4 regions of the Rossellomorea sp. NRS-1567 genome follow, and region 1 is predicted to be linked to each of the others. Evidence: riboswitches for the same ligand, from Rfam matches in the RefSeq annotation. Region 1 holds a riboswitch; each other region holds the start of a gene.
The links. Region 1 has a riboswitch for cyclic di-GMP ahead of ACIFOD_RS08480 (hypothetical protein). Riboswitches for the same ligand answer to the same signal wherever they lie in the genome.
Positions count from the first base shown of each region.

Region 2: linked by a shared signal. The riboswitch ahead of ACIFOD_RS04240 (EAL domain-containing protein) and the one ahead of ACIFOD_RS08480 (hypothetical protein) in region 1 are both predicted to bind cyclic di-GMP.
Region 3: linked by a shared signal. The riboswitch ahead of ACIFOD_RS17220 (NAD-dependent epimerase/dehydratase family protein) and the one ahead of ACIFOD_RS08480 (hypothetical protein) in region 1 are both predicted to bind cyclic di-GMP.
Region 4: linked by a shared signal. The riboswitch ahead of ACIFOD_RS12205 (anti-repressor SinI family protein) and the one ahead of ACIFOD_RS08480 (hypothetical protein) in region 1 are both predicted to bind cyclic di-GMP.

Region 1 covers NZ_JBITPL010000014.1:112,760-116,681, forward strand. The annotation lists gene ACIFOD_RS08475 (murein hydrolase activator EnvC family protein) at 1-1,099, shown strand, start outside; cyclic di-GMP riboswitch class I at 1,264-1,355, shown strand; gene ACIFOD_RS08480 (hypothetical protein) at 1,439-1,720, shown strand; gene ACIFOD_RS08485 (class I SAM-dependent methyltransferase) at 1,981-2,550, shown strand; gene ACIFOD_RS08490 (cytochrome c biogenesis CcdA family protein) at 2,641-3,354, shown strand; gene ACIFOD_RS08495 (response regulator transcription factor) at 3,364-3,922, shown strand, end outside.
Region 2 covers NZ_JBITPL010000006.1:56,706-60,627, forward strand. The annotation lists gene ACIFOD_RS04235 (ABC transporter permease subunit) at 1-664, opposite strand, end outside; gene ACIFOD_RS04240 (EAL domain-containing protein) at 805-1,515, opposite strand; cyclic di-GMP riboswitch class II at 1,574-1,654, opposite strand; gene ACIFOD_RS04245 (DNA-3-methyladenine glycosylase) at 1,753-2,337, opposite strand; gene ACIFOD_RS04250 (P1 family peptidase) at 2,452-3,504, opposite strand; gene ACIFOD_RS04255 (CAP domain-containing protein) at 3,676-3,922, shown strand, end outside.
Region 3 covers NZ_JBITPL010000024.1:161,389-165,310, reverse strand. The annotation lists partial or broken gene ACIFOD_RS17225 (BCCT family transporter) at 1-1,463, opposite strand, end outside; cyclic di-GMP riboswitch class I at 1,674-1,757, shown strand; gene ACIFOD_RS17220 (NAD-dependent epimerase/dehydratase family protein) at 1,848-2,501, shown strand; gene ACIFOD_RS17215 (TetR/AcrR family transcriptional regulator) at 2,556-3,410, opposite strand; gene ACIFOD_RS17210 (efflux RND transporter permease subunit) at 3,575-3,922, shown strand, end outside.
Region 4 covers NZ_JBITPL010000016.1:155,257-159,178, reverse strand. The annotation lists gene ACIFOD_RS12220 (DNA-directed RNA polymerase subunit beta) at 1-178, shown strand, start outside; gene fabZ (3-hydroxyacyl-ACP dehydratase FabZ) at 563-994, shown strand; gene ACIFOD_RS12210 (hypothetical protein) at 1,197-1,493, shown strand; cyclic di-GMP riboswitch class I at 2,097-2,190, shown strand; gene ACIFOD_RS12205 (anti-repressor SinI family protein) at 2,298-2,435, shown strand; gene ACIFOD_RS12200 (helix-turn-helix domain-containing protein) at 2,470-2,790, opposite strand; gene ACIFOD_RS12195 (YwpF-like family protein) at 2,886-3,326, opposite strand; gene ACIFOD_RS12190 (single-stranded DNA-binding protein) at 3,595-3,922, shown strand, end outside.

The DNA.
Region 1 (3,922 bases):
TACCGAGAAAACAAAAGAGATTGACGAAACAACAGCAGAAATCAATAAACTTAAAGAAGAAATTGAAGTTCTAAAGAAAAAGATAGAAGAACGTAACGAACTATTAAAAGAACGTGCCCGTGCCATCCAGGAAAAAGGCGGCTCTGCAAACTATCTTGATGTACTACTTGGCGCGGACAGCTTCGGTGACTTCATCAACCGTGTAACAGCAGTCAATACAATCGTAAGTGCAGATAAGAAGATCATGGACGAACAAAAACGTGATCAGGCTGAATTAGAAAAGAAACAAGAAGAAGTAGAAGGCAAGCTTGCAGAATTAGAATCTACTAAAGCAAGTCTGGAGTCTTTGAAAAAAGATCTTGATAGTCAAAAAGCTAAAAAAGCGGATTTATTCAAGCAGCTAGAAGCGCAGCAGGCTTCTTTGGAAGTGGAGAAAAAAGATCTTCAAAAAGAATCTGATGAGCTTTCTAAAATGGAACACCAGCTTGAAGGTGAAATCCAGGCTGAACAAGCACGTCTAGCAGAACTTGCACGCCAGCGTGAAATCGAACGCAAGCGTCAAGCGGAAGCTGAAGCGGCAAAACGTGCAGCAGAACAACAACAAGCAACTGCGAGCAGCAATAGCGGTGGTGGTTCTTCTTCTGCAGCACCTGCCCCTGCCCCATCAGCTCCAAGTGCACCAGTAAGTGCCGGTGCCTGGACAGCTCCAGCTTATGGAACGATTACAACAAACTTTGGCTGGGACACATTGAACGGTAAGCAACGTTTCCATTATGGTACAGATATCGCGGCAAGAGGCAGTGTTCCAATCTCAGCAGCAGCTGATGGATATGTCATCAAGAGTCAGTACAGCTCAAGCTATGGAAATGTAGTTTACATCACTCACTCAATTAATGGTCAAACCTTCACAACGGTTTATGCCCACATGGCTTCTTCATCAGTAAGCTCTGGACAAGCAGTGAACAAAGGTGACAGAATTGGTTACATGGGTAACACAGGATACTCTTTCGGTCAGCATTTACACTTTGAACTTCACGCAGGTTCATGGAATGCATCGAAATCCAATGCTGTAAATCCACGTCAATATATTAACTTTTAATTAGAAAACCCCGCCATGAGCGGGGTTTCTTTTATGGATATAATTCATTTTTTTTGTATTACATAAAGATGTAAGGAAATGGAATGGAATATTATTCTCATGACTGTTTTCATATCCTTTTTCTTCTAGTATAATGACAACTATATTACCTTGATTTGTATAGTCCTTCGAAAAGGCAAACTAATTGAAAAATTAGGACGCAAAACCACGGGTCTTCCATTTTTTATCTTAAAATAATGATCGCCGGGTTACCGAAAACAATGGATTACAATGAATACTAATTAGGACGCTTTATTAGTATCATTTCGCCTGCCTTTTTGGTGGGATTTTTTTATCTATATGTCCAGTATAGTAGGATTTGAATCTGTAGTAAGGATGATGATGTTGGAATCGACTGAATTAAAAAGGCAATTAAGAAGTTTTTGTAGAAGGAACCGTACTGCATTAAAGTACACCTATGTTGGTGAATATTCAGCAGAAGAGATCACCGAGATGATTATTGAAAATCTCGGCTCAGAAGAGGTTAAGAGGATACTAAACGACATTGAAATCATCCATCGCCGTGGTGGAAATACAGTTACATACTTTATGCTTATTTTAGAAGGATTAAAAGCAGCATAAAAACCGAATGCGGATCCAATCCGGCATTCGGTTTTATTTATGTAACAGGCAGTAATTGCTCTTCAAGCCCTTGTTCCTAATATACAGTCATCTCATATGGGAGTAGTTCGTGCATATTTCAATGATTAGACACACACTCTTTCTGTAAATCTGTAATAATTCTCATATAGGATACACTATGAGTAAATAACTTGCTTGTATATGTAGAATTTAAGATACTAATACATAATAGGGTATATTTACCGAACGGAGGAATCTAAATGACAGGAGATTTATTCGAACATCATAAAGCTTCAAAGCTCCTCGATCCAAAACGTCAGGAGCTCGTACCAGTGGACCAAGCACTCGAACTTCTCAAACTCAATAAAGACGATATCGTAGCCGACTTAGGCTGTGGAAATGGCTATCTGACTCTCCCCATTGCCAAAACGGTTGAAACAAAGGTCCAGGCAGTAGATCTGCAGCAGGAGATGCTGGAATACCTGAAACACCGTGCAAACGAAGAAAATGTAGACAATATCGTGTATGTGAAATCATCCCTGGAATACCTCAGCTTCAACAAAGGTACCTTGGATAAAATCGTATCCGCCTTTGTCTTGCACGAAGTTCCCGACCTGATCAAAGTATTTCAGGATCTACACGATATGCTGAAGGAAGATGGAATTTGGCTGATCCTGGATTGGGAAAAGGTAGATTCAGAAATGGGACCACCTTTAGATCATCGGATTTCTTCCGGGGAACTCGATCGACAGCTCCAATCATCCGGGTTCCATACAATATTAGGTCACTTGCATCCATCGGTTTATTATATTGTCGTGAAAAAAGGGTAGGGAGCATCGATATACAGGAAATAAAGATAGCTATCTTAATCAAACATTAACATTTCCTGTTCATACTGTTCATGTAAAGGAGTGAACAGTATGACGGAAGTATCGATTTGGTTTGCATTAGCCGCCGGGGCACTATCCTTTTTTTCACCTTGTGTGTTTCCGCTTCTCCCGGCTTACGTAAGTCATTTAACAGGTGGACAGGCAAGAGAAGGACAAATGCAGGTGGAAAGATCGGTGGTCTTACTTAGGTCATTTGGTTTTATTGCAGGATTTTCCCTCATCTTCATTCTAATGGGGGCCTCTGCCAGCTTCCTTGGAGAGATTTTCTCAGAATATCGGATTTATATTGAACAGATTGCAGGGATTCTGATTATTGTATTTGGTTTACAGATGATGGGCTGGCTTAGCTTTTCTTTCTTAATGAAAGATACGAGAAAGCTTGAAACAAGGAAAAAAGGGACAGCTGTGGGTTCTATCCTGCTGGGCATGGCCTTTGCCAGCGGATGGTCACCATGTGTGGGATTAACCCTTTCTTCCATTCTTTTACTAGCAAGTGCCAGCAGTACATTGACTCAGGGAGTCGTGCTGCTCATTGTGTATTCGCTTGGTTTGGCGGTACCGTTCCTGCTGATCTCACTGCTGATCACGAAGACATTTACCGTAATGAAAGTGGTCAATAAAATCTTACCAAAGCTTTCTAAAATCAATGGAGCATTGATGATTGCATTGGGATTTCTGGTGTTCAGTGGGAAGATGCAGCAAATCAGCTCGTATCTATCCGTATTTAGTCTCTTCTCAACATAGGGGGATAGTATGAAGGTTCAAAATAAGACGATTATGATTGTTGAAGACGATATGAAGATCCGTAAGCTAATCAAGCTCTTCCTCGAAAAAGAAGGATACGAGGTATTTGAAGCAAGTGATGGTGAAGAAGGGAAACAACTGTTCAAAGAACATGACCCATGCTTTGCGATACTGGACTTGATGCTTCCGAAAACTCAAGGAGAAGAGCTTTGCAGGTGGATACGGGAAGAAGAGAAAAGTGATATCGGCATTATTTTCGTTACGGCAAAAACGAATGAAGAAGAGCGGATTTATGGGTTGAAAGCTGGAGCGGATGATTATGTCACAAAGCCATTTAGTCCATCTGAGCTCGTTACCCGCGTGGACACTGTGCTGCGCAGAACAGGGACACGCTGCCAGAAGCTCAGTAGGAAAGGGTTGACGTTGAAGCCTTTGAAGGGTGAGGTCACCTATAAAGGGGACGTCCTGGAATTAACGACTTTCGAATTCAGGATCCTTCACTTTTTAATGACGCATGCTGGTCAAGTGATTTCAAGACAACAGATTCTTGATTCCCTGTATGACATGA
Region 2 (3,922 bases), on a different contig from region 1:
CATGATAAAACAGACTGGGAGAAATATTTTTCAATATGTGGGCAAATAGGATTCTGCCTTTCGACATGCCTTTACTTTGGGCAAACTCAATATGCGGCTTAAGCATTTCTTCTTCCATAATAAAAAGAAGAATCCGAAAGAAAGAGATCATGGGAATAATGGATAGTGTGATGATGGGAGCAAGAAAGATCTTTTCATCTCCGAGCTCTGTAAAGCTCATTAATTCAAAGCCAAAATGTTTAAAGACATAGACAATCAAAAGCTGAAGCATAAACGCAAACATTAAGTCAGGCACCGTCTCAAAGAGGTTTAATACCTTCTTTAGAGAAGACGTAACCCATCGGGGCAAAAACACTGTGAAGATGGTAAGGACAAATGCTGTTCCCAGGCCTAAACCCAATGCTCCACCGATAATCTGTAAAGAATACAGATAAGGTCCCCAAAGCATGTCCAGAAAATCGACTGTTATCCCTTTATAAGAATAGCTCCAATTTTCACCGTCCATAAATACAAAAACAAACTTAAAAAACTCTTCCATGAATCCGACTAAATTGTATAAACCCTTCTCCTTAAATACTTCAGGAGCAATACTCACGGCTAGAATACCGATCAATCCGAGAATATAATAGAACATAAATTTCAGCGGAAATGTGAGAAGCCTCATACCCTGATCCCCTTTTTTTCTCTTTTTCCTCAGTTTAATGGAAATGTTAAATATTTTCAATTTTATTTTAATTCGGACAATCTCATAGTAGATGTCCACGAAAAAAGGTGACTCCTACATTTCAGAGTCACCCTTCCTGTTTAAGCTAATAATCGACTCGGCCTTCCCAGATAATAGCCTTGCCCGATTGTAATCCCAATATCCTTTGCCACTTGCATATCCTGTTTGGTTTCAATGCCTTCTAACACAATTAACGTATCCTTACCGTAGAATTGATTAAAAAAGGAAAGGAATCGTTGTTTCTTATCATCTTGAGCCAGATTCAAAGCAAAATAACGATCGAGTTTAATGATCTCCGGTTCATATTCAATGGATTTCTTGATGGAAGAGGTCCCTTGCCCGAAGTCATCAATCGCATACCAAACACCATATTGCTTAAGTTCTTTAAGAGACTCTTTTAATATTGGGTTCTGCCACAGCTCCTCCGCACTCGACTCATTAATCTCCAGCACGAGACGCCCCAATATGTCCGGATGTTTCTTCATCAGGTCATAAAAATAGGTATGAAAGCTTGGGTGAAGAATCGTTGTGATATAAATATTAAGAAATAACTTACAATCCTTCAGTCCCTTCTCTGTAAAGCTTTCAAGAGCTTTTGAAATGGATAAGGTATCAAGCTTATACAAGATGTTGGCTTTCATCGCAGACTGAAAAACATTTTCGGGATTTTCGTTATACTTGTTTCGTAACAGGCCCTCATATGCATAGAGGGATTGATGCTTGCCCATTTCATATAAGGGCTGAAAATCATGATAAATATAGTCGTTTTGAAAAATAGTAAAGATATTCATAGGACCCCTATACTCTCTATAGTTTATAAAAAAAACCACACAAAAACGTATTCCTACGTTCGTATGTGGCCGGTTGCGCTACTAGCTCCCCTAAATGTAAGCGCCCATCTATCATTTAGGTTCAAAGCTCCCATTCGAATTGTCAGTATATGATTTTATCTTATAAGAAAAATATACCACAAACATAGTACTTATGGGTTATTTTTTAATTGATTATTAGAAAATTCCCAAAAATGATTATCTTGATACATAAGGATTGCCCTTTACCCAGAACCTCCACGGATAATCCCTGGCTTCTCCCGAGTTATCGATTCCAATTCGTTTTCCTTCCACGATGTCTTCAGGCTGGTATCCCTTTGAAATGATGAGAGGGGGTTCCAAAAAGCTGCCCCCGTAATCCTCCATTGTAATGCCTAACGCTTTTGTCAGCTTTCCTGGACCACTTGTCCAATTTTTTCTCACATGACCCGGTCTTCTTCTTTCCATTAGCTCCAAGCCTTCAAGGGGTTCGACCGCTCTAATGAGAATCGCTTCGGGTTTCTCTTTTTCCCCGCTCACTACATTGACCAGGCAGTGAGTATGCATAACGTATGTATAGATCCTGCCGGCTTCCTGAAACATGACTTCCGTCCGCTTCGTCCGTCTATTCCCATAGCTGTGAGCCGCCCGATCCGCTGGCCCTAAGTACGCTTCCGTCTCCACAATATAACCTGAAGCTGTTCCCTCCTCCGTCTCTTTCAATAACACACATCCCAACAAAGACTTTGCAAGTTCCAAAGTGGGCTGTTGGAAAAACGAAAGAGGCATAGGGGTATCATTCATGACTGTCACTTCCTTCAACCAATAATTCGTACACATATGTATGGTATACCCCATTTATTTGTTGGTTAAATAAATTTTCATTAAAGAAAAAATCCTGAATAGGTAACACTGTTCTTATTTCACCAGTCCATAAAGTAAATCTAAAGGCACCGCTTCCACCTTCCGTCCATTCCTCCCCGTTGTGGTTTCCGCTTTACAGAGAGAGTTCCATATGGCTTCTTCTACACTATCCACTGCCATTTCAAATAGAGTAGAGATGATCGGTCCGTCTTCTTTAATGAAACCGTACGGAATCGTGTTATCACTGGAAGGCTGATGTGGAATGCGGTGTGCAGTAGAAAACGCAAGAACAACATCACCACTCCCATGAGCTGCATATGAACCCGTTCTTGAAAGGCCGAATGAAGCACGTTTCGCCAGTCGTTTAAGCTGCCTTTCGTTTAGAGGTGCATCCGTCGCAAGGATGATCATGATTGATCCATCCGGTGCATTTTGATCCTCCCCGTTGTTAAGAATGGGAACCCTTAGATCTTTCCTCTGACCGAAATTTGTTAACACGAGGGCACCCACCGTATACTTCTCACCTCCAAAAGTATACTCCCTGGAACTCGTCCCTATTCCACCTTTGTAACCGAAACAAAGCATTCCCGTCCCCGCTCCAACGCACCCTTCATCGACAGGTCCAGATTGTGCATGAACAATGGCTTCCCGGGCATCTTCAGGCTTTACATGAAGACCGCGGATATCATTCAAGAACCCATCATTGCATTCTCCCACAACGACATTTACTGTCCCCGTTGTGTCTCCGATTTCAGGTGTCTCGTCCAGCATATATTGAACCGTCCCTTTTAACACATCTCCAACTGAAAGAGTATTCGTCAAGAGAATCGGACTTTCAAGGACACCCAGCTCCTCCATTTGAATCGTCCCGACTGTTTTTCCAAAGCCATTGATCACATGGTAACCCGTGCATACCTTATCACGAAACAGATTGCCGGAATGAGGTAATACCGCCGTTACACCCGTTCGTACCACGGTACCCTCATTCTCATAGTGAAGGGTTTTATGTCCGACCTTCACTCCCTCAATATCGGTAATGCTGTTATATTTCCCACATGTATAGGAGCCGATACTTCCTCCCAATTCCCGTAATCTCTTTCGTTCCATGGATGAATTACCCCCTTTTTTTCTTATCAATACTATTCGTGCCTAAATCACAAAACCCTCTTTAAGAAAGAGGCAACCCTATTTTTAACAGGATAAAGAGCACGTAGAGAGTACATATTAAAGACTGTTAAATGCTTGTAAAAGGCAATTAAAAACATTGGAGGACCTGACATGAGAAAACGATTTTTTTCCATTACAGCCTGTGCTGTCATCCCGTTTATGCTGATGACTGCCTGTAACAATAACGATGCAAACGATAACCTGATGGATACACAAAACGTGAATTACGATCCTGTAACTTATGATAACGGTGGTAGAGATCGGATGGATGGAATGCAAGGTAACCAAACTCCCCTTCACCGTTTCATGGCTCCGATAGACCCCAATGGGGACTTACGTGAATTTACCCACCTAGACC
Region 3 (3,922 bases), on a different contig from region 1:
TAATAAAAGAAGTGAGACGGGAACAGCGGTTACTACGATAAAGTTCTGGAGTGCTGTAACACTCCCATCACCTATATAAAGAAGGATTGCTGCGATGAAGCCCATCAAAATTGCCCAGAATACACGTAAGGAAACCTTGGGATCTCCTTCTCCGGAAACGGCCATCGCAATTGTATAGGACATTGAATCTCCTGTTGTGATGACAAAAATGATCGTTAGCAATAGAAATAGTGGTGAAATAATCCCTGCGACTGGCAGTTGGTTTGTGATGGCGATCATTGCAGCAGGCATACCTCCACTCATTAATTCCTGTGAGACACTCCCTGGATTTTGCAATTCATAGAATATACCTGAGCCACCTACAACGGTAAACCAGAAGGTGGTGACAATGGGAGCGATGATCGCAATGGCCAGAATAATTTGACGGATTGTTCTGCCGCGTGAAATACGGCTTACAAGAATAGCCATCATAGGTCCATACCCAATGAACCATCCCCAGAAAAACACGGTCCAGCTCCCCAACCAACTTGTATCCGACCGGAATGTACTGATCTGAATAAAGTGATCCACATAGTACCCGAATGAGGAGACGAAGGAATCGATAATGAATCCTCCGGGACCGAATAGTAAGACGAATAGAATCAATCCGAAGGCCAAGCGTACATTAAAATTACTCAGGATTTGTATACCTTTATGAATTCCTGTCGCAGCTGACACGGTGGAGACAATCACTAAACAGATAATGATGGCAAGCTGCGTGGAGAACTGGTCAGTATGCCGAAAAGAGTAGACAGACCGTAACTAGCCTGTAAACCGAGGAATCCAATCGGTCCGATTGTACCAGCCGCTACAGCAATAATGGCAAATGCATCAATGAACGTTCCAAGGATGCTCGTTTTAAGCTTTTCGCCGAATATGGGATATAGCAGAGTTCGCGGTTTCAGTGGCATCCCTCTATGGTAATGGCCGTACATCATAACGACGGCACTCAAAGTTCCTAAGATTGCCCAAGCGAGAAAGCCCCAGTGCATATAACTTTGTGCCAAGGCAGGCATGATTGCTTCCTGGGTTTTAGCAGTGATTCCTTCATGCATTGGAGGAACCGTCATAAAGTGATACATTGGCTCAGCAGCTGCCCAGAACACGCCGCCCCCTGCAAGTAAGGTTGCCATTATGATCGATAACCATTTATACGTTCCAATCTCCGGTTTTTCCATAAACCCTAACCGTACATTCCCATATTTAGAGAATGCAATGTAAAGTGCCACAAGAAAATGCAGTAGCATTAACACCTGCCAGAAAGCACCAAAGTATTTCGAAGACCAGGCGAAGCCTCCATTCACAAATGCGGTTACGCTGTCTAGACTTAGAAAAGCTGCGATAACGAAAGCGATTAATAATCCTCCACTGATGGCAAATACGGGCCAATCAATTTTGGATGTGTAATGATTTTTAGTAGACATATAAGACAAATGCTCCTTTATTTTTTTCCTATGAAAAAACACAAGCTCCTACTATCTCACAGGTAGAAAAGAGTTGTAAAGAAAAAGAATGAAATTGAGCATAGACAATTTATGTTAGGGTTTCACATATAAAGGTAAGTTATCCTTTTTCGGAAATTTCATCTTTTCAATAAAGGAAAAAACTCTATACTTAAAAGGAAGAATAAAACAAACTGAAAAAGGCAAACTTGTTGAAAGACAAGGAAACAAAGTGATGGGCCTGCCACTCTTTGGAATGGTCGCCAAGCTGCCAGCCGCATCCGACAGGTATTTCTGTTCACCACTACAAAGGCTGGAATAGGTTATTGAAATAAACATGTCACTAAAAAGAGAGAGGGAATGCAGATGACAAAGGTTGCCCTAGTTGCAGGATCCACAGGTTTGGTTGGTTCACACCTGATTGAAATACTGATCAAGAGTCCCGAGTATAAAAAAGTGATTTCGTTCGTGAGAAGAAGCAGCGGGGTGAAGCATGAGAAGTTGGATGAACGAATCATCCCATTCGATCAGATGAAGCTCCTGCCACACGAGGAAATCGATGATGTATTTTGTTGTCTTGGAACGACCATCAAGAAAGCGCAGACGAAGGAAGCGTTTAGAGAGGTAGATTACGAGTACCCCGTTCAACTAGGAAGGCTCGGTAAAGACCATGGAGCCAAACAATATATGGTCATATCAGCTATTGGGGCGAGTTCCGCTTCACCGTTCTTTTATAGTAAGGTGAAAGGGGAGCTCGAGGAAGACTTAATAGCCCTGTATTATCCCGCCCTGCACATTTTCAGGCCATCCCTTCTTTTAGGGGAAAGAGATGAATTCCGCCTTGGGGAAAAAGCGGGAGAACTCTTCTCCAGAGCCATCCGCCCGGTAATGGTAGGCAGGCTGAAAAAATACAGAAGCATTTCGGGACGTCAGGTGGCTTATGGAATGTACCGTGCCGCCAATTGCCCTGACGGTGAAAAAGTAACCTTCCATGAATCGGATCAAATTCAGCAGCTGTAGAATAACATCAGCAAAACAAAAGACCCGCACTTGAACTAAGCGGGTCTTTCGCGGTCAGAATGCATAAAAATGTCTCAAGGCATTCACGAGATGCTTCAGTGACAGGTCCTCTTCAAGATTCACAATCATTCCTTTGATGACGACCGGCCGGGTTCCATCCTTTTGAATTTCCTCTTGAATGACTTCCAACGAAATTTTGGTGTTTTCGTCCTCTGCTACTTCACGTGCATCCTCGATCATATGAACAAGTGTAGACTCATTGATCCTGTTAGATAAAGTGAAATCCTTTACCAGATCCTCCACTTTTTCAAAGGAAAGGACAGGCTGATCCCCGCTTTTTAGTAGACCTTCCACCAAATCATCCGTACGTTTCAAAATGAATCGGGATAAATAGGCAAAATCCAATTCGATTTTATCAAGCATCACCAATTCTAAATAAGAATGGAAAAAACCTTGAATCATCATGGTGATATCCCAGAAGTAGGGCTCGATTTTCTTTCCGTATATCCCATATAATCTTCTTTTATAATAGCGATGGGTGTCCATTTTCATCTCACTGAGGAGATCATGGATTTCATCGTTAAACGGCATGGCATTCTCTCTGATCTGCATGATGATGAACTCTTTATGTTTACAGATTTCAATAAACTGACACTCTAATTGCTTTTGGAATTTTTCATAAGGAGGCAAATCCTCGTCTTCAATCTCATTTACTTTAGCCGTGATCATTTTAAAATAGTAATTCATGATGGCTAACAGAAGGGCTTCCTTTGATTTGAAATACAAATAGAATGCACCTTTTGATATCTCACACTCGTTCACGATTTCTTGCACCGAGGTGGCGTTAAATCCTTTTGTGGCAAACAGCTTGATCGATGTTTCAATAATTAATTTCTCTTTTTCCTTCATGCTTTCCTCTCCTTGATAAACTCCTTACCTTCATTATGACCGATTGGTCACAAAAAATAAACCTTTTCTTTTATAAGTATATTGACTTATGACTGTACGGTCAGTTATATTAGATTGTGTTATGACTAGTCGGTCAGAAAAATGATAGAAGGGACGAATAAAGAGTGAATAGTATTATTAATTTCGTACTCAAGAATAAGTTTGCCGTATGGTTAATGACCATCATCGTCATTATTGCAGGCTTATATTCAGGATTTAATATGAAACTCGAAACCTTACCAAACATTAATACCCCGATTGTAAGTGTTACGACGGTGTATCCGGGAGCCACTCCTGAAGATGTAGCCGAAAAGGTTTCTGAACCAATCGAAAAACGTTTGAAGAATTTAAATGGGGTAAATGTTGTCAGCTCCACGTCTTATCAAAATGCTTCAGCCGTTCAGATAGAATACAAGTTTTCGAAAGATATGGACGAAGCAAAGACTGAAGTGGAAGATGCTCTTTCGGATCTC
Region 4 (3,922 bases), on a different contig from region 1:
GGTACGCGTCCGCATGCTGCCAATTTGGCTCAGAATCCTTCTGTTCATCCTCCTTCTTGCAGGAAGTCTCGCACTGGGTGCCGTCATTGGCTTCGCAGGCATCGGAGACGGCAAAGCAGCCGACGTCTTCAAAGCAGAAACCTGGCAGCACATAATTGATATCGTTATGAAGAAATAATTTCTTGATAACTTTTTGAGGGACGGACCTCGGAATATTTAGCTTTTCTGCAATGAATCCTGATATAAAGGGGTTTCGCTGCGATGGAGCTTTGATTCGAGGTCCGTCCCTCTTTTCGAAGAAGAAAACTTGCCAGCCGGTCATCATCAAATATAACCAAAATCTACGCAGGATTGCTCACTTAGTAAAGGGGCGATCCTTTTTCAATTGGGTTTAGAGAGGGACGGACCTCGAGTATGTTCTCTTTTGAACAACAAACCTTGATATAAAAGGGTTTACATAGCAAAGTCAGATGTTTTCAAGGTCCGTCCCTCTCCTGTTGCTATTACACGCACAATTTCTGTACAATAAGGTGTACATACATATTGGTAGGAGGAATTTTGAATGCTTGATATTAATCAGATTAAAGAGATCGTTCCCCATCGTTATCCGTTTTTGTTGGTGGATAGAATTCTTGAAGTGGAAGATGGCAAGAAAGCGGTTGGGATTAAGAATGTTACTGCGAATGAGGAATTCTTCAATGGGCATTTCCCTGATTACCCTGTAATGCCAGGTGTGTTGATTGTGGAGGCACTTGCTCAGGTCGGTGCTGTGGCCATGCTGAAAGTGGAAGATAACCGCGGGCGTTTAGCTTTTTTCACAGGCATTGATAAATGTCGCTTCAAGCGTCAAGTGAAACCGGGAGACCAGCTGAGACTTGAAGTTGAAATGATCCGTTTTAAAGGGCCGATCGGTAAAGGAAAAGGCGTGGCGACGGTTGATGGTGAGGTTGCCTGCGAATTAGAAATGATGTTCGCTTTAGGAGATAAACAATAAAAATGTGCAAACTGGGCTTGTTGTGATTCGTTCACTTCAGGTCCATTTTTTTTGGTTTCAACTCTTCACTTGCTCAAAATCCAATTTCCCCAAAAAATTTCTCTCAAAATGCAAATTAATTCATTTTCAGGGAATGCTAACGAAAGACCAAAGTAACGGTCTTACATTAACTAACATACACGTTAGAAAGGAGTAATACATCATGAGCAAAAAATTATTATCCATTCTTGGTGGTTCAGCACTTGCTGCCATGCTTCTTGTAGGATGTAACGCAAATCAGGAGCCACCTCCGGAAGACGAGGCTCCAACAGAAGAAGAAGTGCCTGAAGATGATGGCATGAACGAAAATAACGGGGACATGGGTGAAGAAAATTACCCTGAATCAGAGGACAAAAACGAGCAAGGCGACAAAGATGCAGCGAAGGATAATAACACGCCTGAGGAAGATGCTGTAGAAGATGATAAGGATATGCAGGATCAGGATAAGAAGGACGAGTAATAGAGTTGAGCGCAGAGGCTAAAAGCTTCTGCGCTTTATTTTTTAGAGTTAAAACAGGAATTCTCTATTAAGAACGATAAAGTTAGGGATTTTAAGCAATTAAAAGATATTTCAAGGATAGTACTTATTTTCAGTGTGTTTTATGGAAAAATAAAGTTGAATTACCTATTAATTGGTATATAATTAATTTTGTTCACTATAATGAACAAAAAACTCAATAGGGGTGTTGTATGTATAAAAAAGTATGTAGTAGATGTACACGTTCCTCTTTTAGTAGCACTGAATTAGGCGATTGGATATGCCCCTCATGTGGAAATAATTTAACAAATTCACCTTTTTATGCATCTTCTCTAAGGCTTGGCAATATACTTCCATTAAGAAAAAAATTAGAGGCTTACAAAAAAGGGATGGGTCAAAAGTATTTTTGAAGTTTCGACGAATCATATTATAGAATAGCAAAAATCCTCTCTATATTTAAAAATTAACAGAGTATTTGTCGGAAAAAGTATGCTGTTGTAGGAAAAAAGTGTAAAAAAGATATCAGAAAAGACAAAAAATATTAACAAAAAGTGGTACTATTGGTATATCAAAGATAAAGACAGGATCAGAAAAAGGCAAACCCATTGAAAAGTGGGGACGCAAAGTCACAGGTCTACAGTATTAATAGTATATATCACTCGTCTGTAAGACTTACATAATTTTTTACACATACTTGGATTAAGTGATAGTTAGATGCTCCATATTAATACGACGGCGGCTGGATTGCCTGGAATACGTTTAGTGTATTTTAGGAGGGGAAACAAATTGGGGAACAAAGTATTGGATCAAGAATGGGTAGATTTGGTCAGACAAGCTTTAGAAGCAGGTATTTCTAAGGAACAGATTAGGGAGTATTTACAAAAGCGACCCCAGGACGTAAAAGCCGAGTACAAAGTGATTTAATATAAATAAAGTCTTGCGAATCCCTCGCAAGACTTTATTTATTGCCTAATTTCCACTTGTTAAATTCAATGAATTCCCTGAACTGCTCCTTGGTAATTCCAGAATCCATGGCTTCTTCTGCAATCTTAAGCCACTCATGATCGATATTTTGATCATCTGGTAGATCGTGTAAAAGAGCATCCATCGGAATCCCTAAAGCAGCTGAAACTTTCTCAAGGAATTGGATAGAAGGGTTTTGTTGAAGGTTACGCTCTATTGAACTCAAGTATGACTTTGCAACACCGGCTTTATCAGCAAGCTCTGTCATGGACATGCGTTTTTCTTGTCTGTATTTCTTTACTCTTTCTCCAATCACAGGGAACACCTACCTAAGAACTTCATATAAGAAGCCACAATATTAATACAATTATATCATAATCAAACAGATGAATATTACATAATTTTGTACAATTAAACGCTAGGTTTTGCCGTTGCCGGAATCCTTGGCTTCGATACCATTTTCTCACGGAACTCACGGATTAACTCTTCGCCCGAATATCCTTTTTGTACTAAGTCATCAAGGAGTAATTCTGCATATTCATTCCTCTGTTTTTTCAATTTCCCCTCAAACATAATACTGATATGCTCATCCATCTCTTTAATACAACGGATTGTAGTCATGAACGCAGCCGGGTCATTGGCCTTATTAGAAATCACGACCTGGATTTCCAAATCTTCCTTTCGTTGCTGAGCCTCTTGAAAGAACTCGATATATTTATTCGACAAGTACGTTTCGACAAGCCACGTACTTTGCCCATCCTCTTTATTAATAATCAGACCGTCCACTATCTCAAAGTCACGCAGTTCATCGTTCTCCACTACTTGCAGTGAAATAACTTTAAAGGTTTTCATGAACGAACATCTCCCATTTAAAGGTTTTATAAAATTATATCATAGTAGGAATTGTTTCCCTAACAAATTCCTCAATGAAAAAAAAGGACGAAAGATGCAATTTTGTGATTTTGGCCCCGTTTTTGAGTAAAAAACGTAAAATCTCCCTAGGGGAATTTCCGAAATTCAAGCCATTTTTGCCTCGAATTTCGGAAATTCACGATTTTACAAGATGAGACAGAAGATTGTAAGATGAAAGCAGCTTAAGAGAAAGGAGGAAAGAATACAATTGATCAACCAAGTGACCCTCGTTGGAAGGCTGACCAAAGATCCTGAAGCAAGAAAAACATTGGAAGGAAAATCGATACTTAACGCTACGATAGCTGTGAATCGTAACTACAAGAATCAAAAAGGCCAAATTGAGACAGACTTCGTGCTCTGCACCATATGGAACCGGGCAGCAGACAATACGGAGAAATACTGCCGGAAAGGATCTGTCGTTGGCGTGACCGGTCGAATCCAAACCCGTTATTTTGATAACGATCAAGGAAAACGAACGTATGTAACCGAAGTCGTGGCTGAAAATGTCCGCTTTATGGACAGCAGAAGGGAAACTG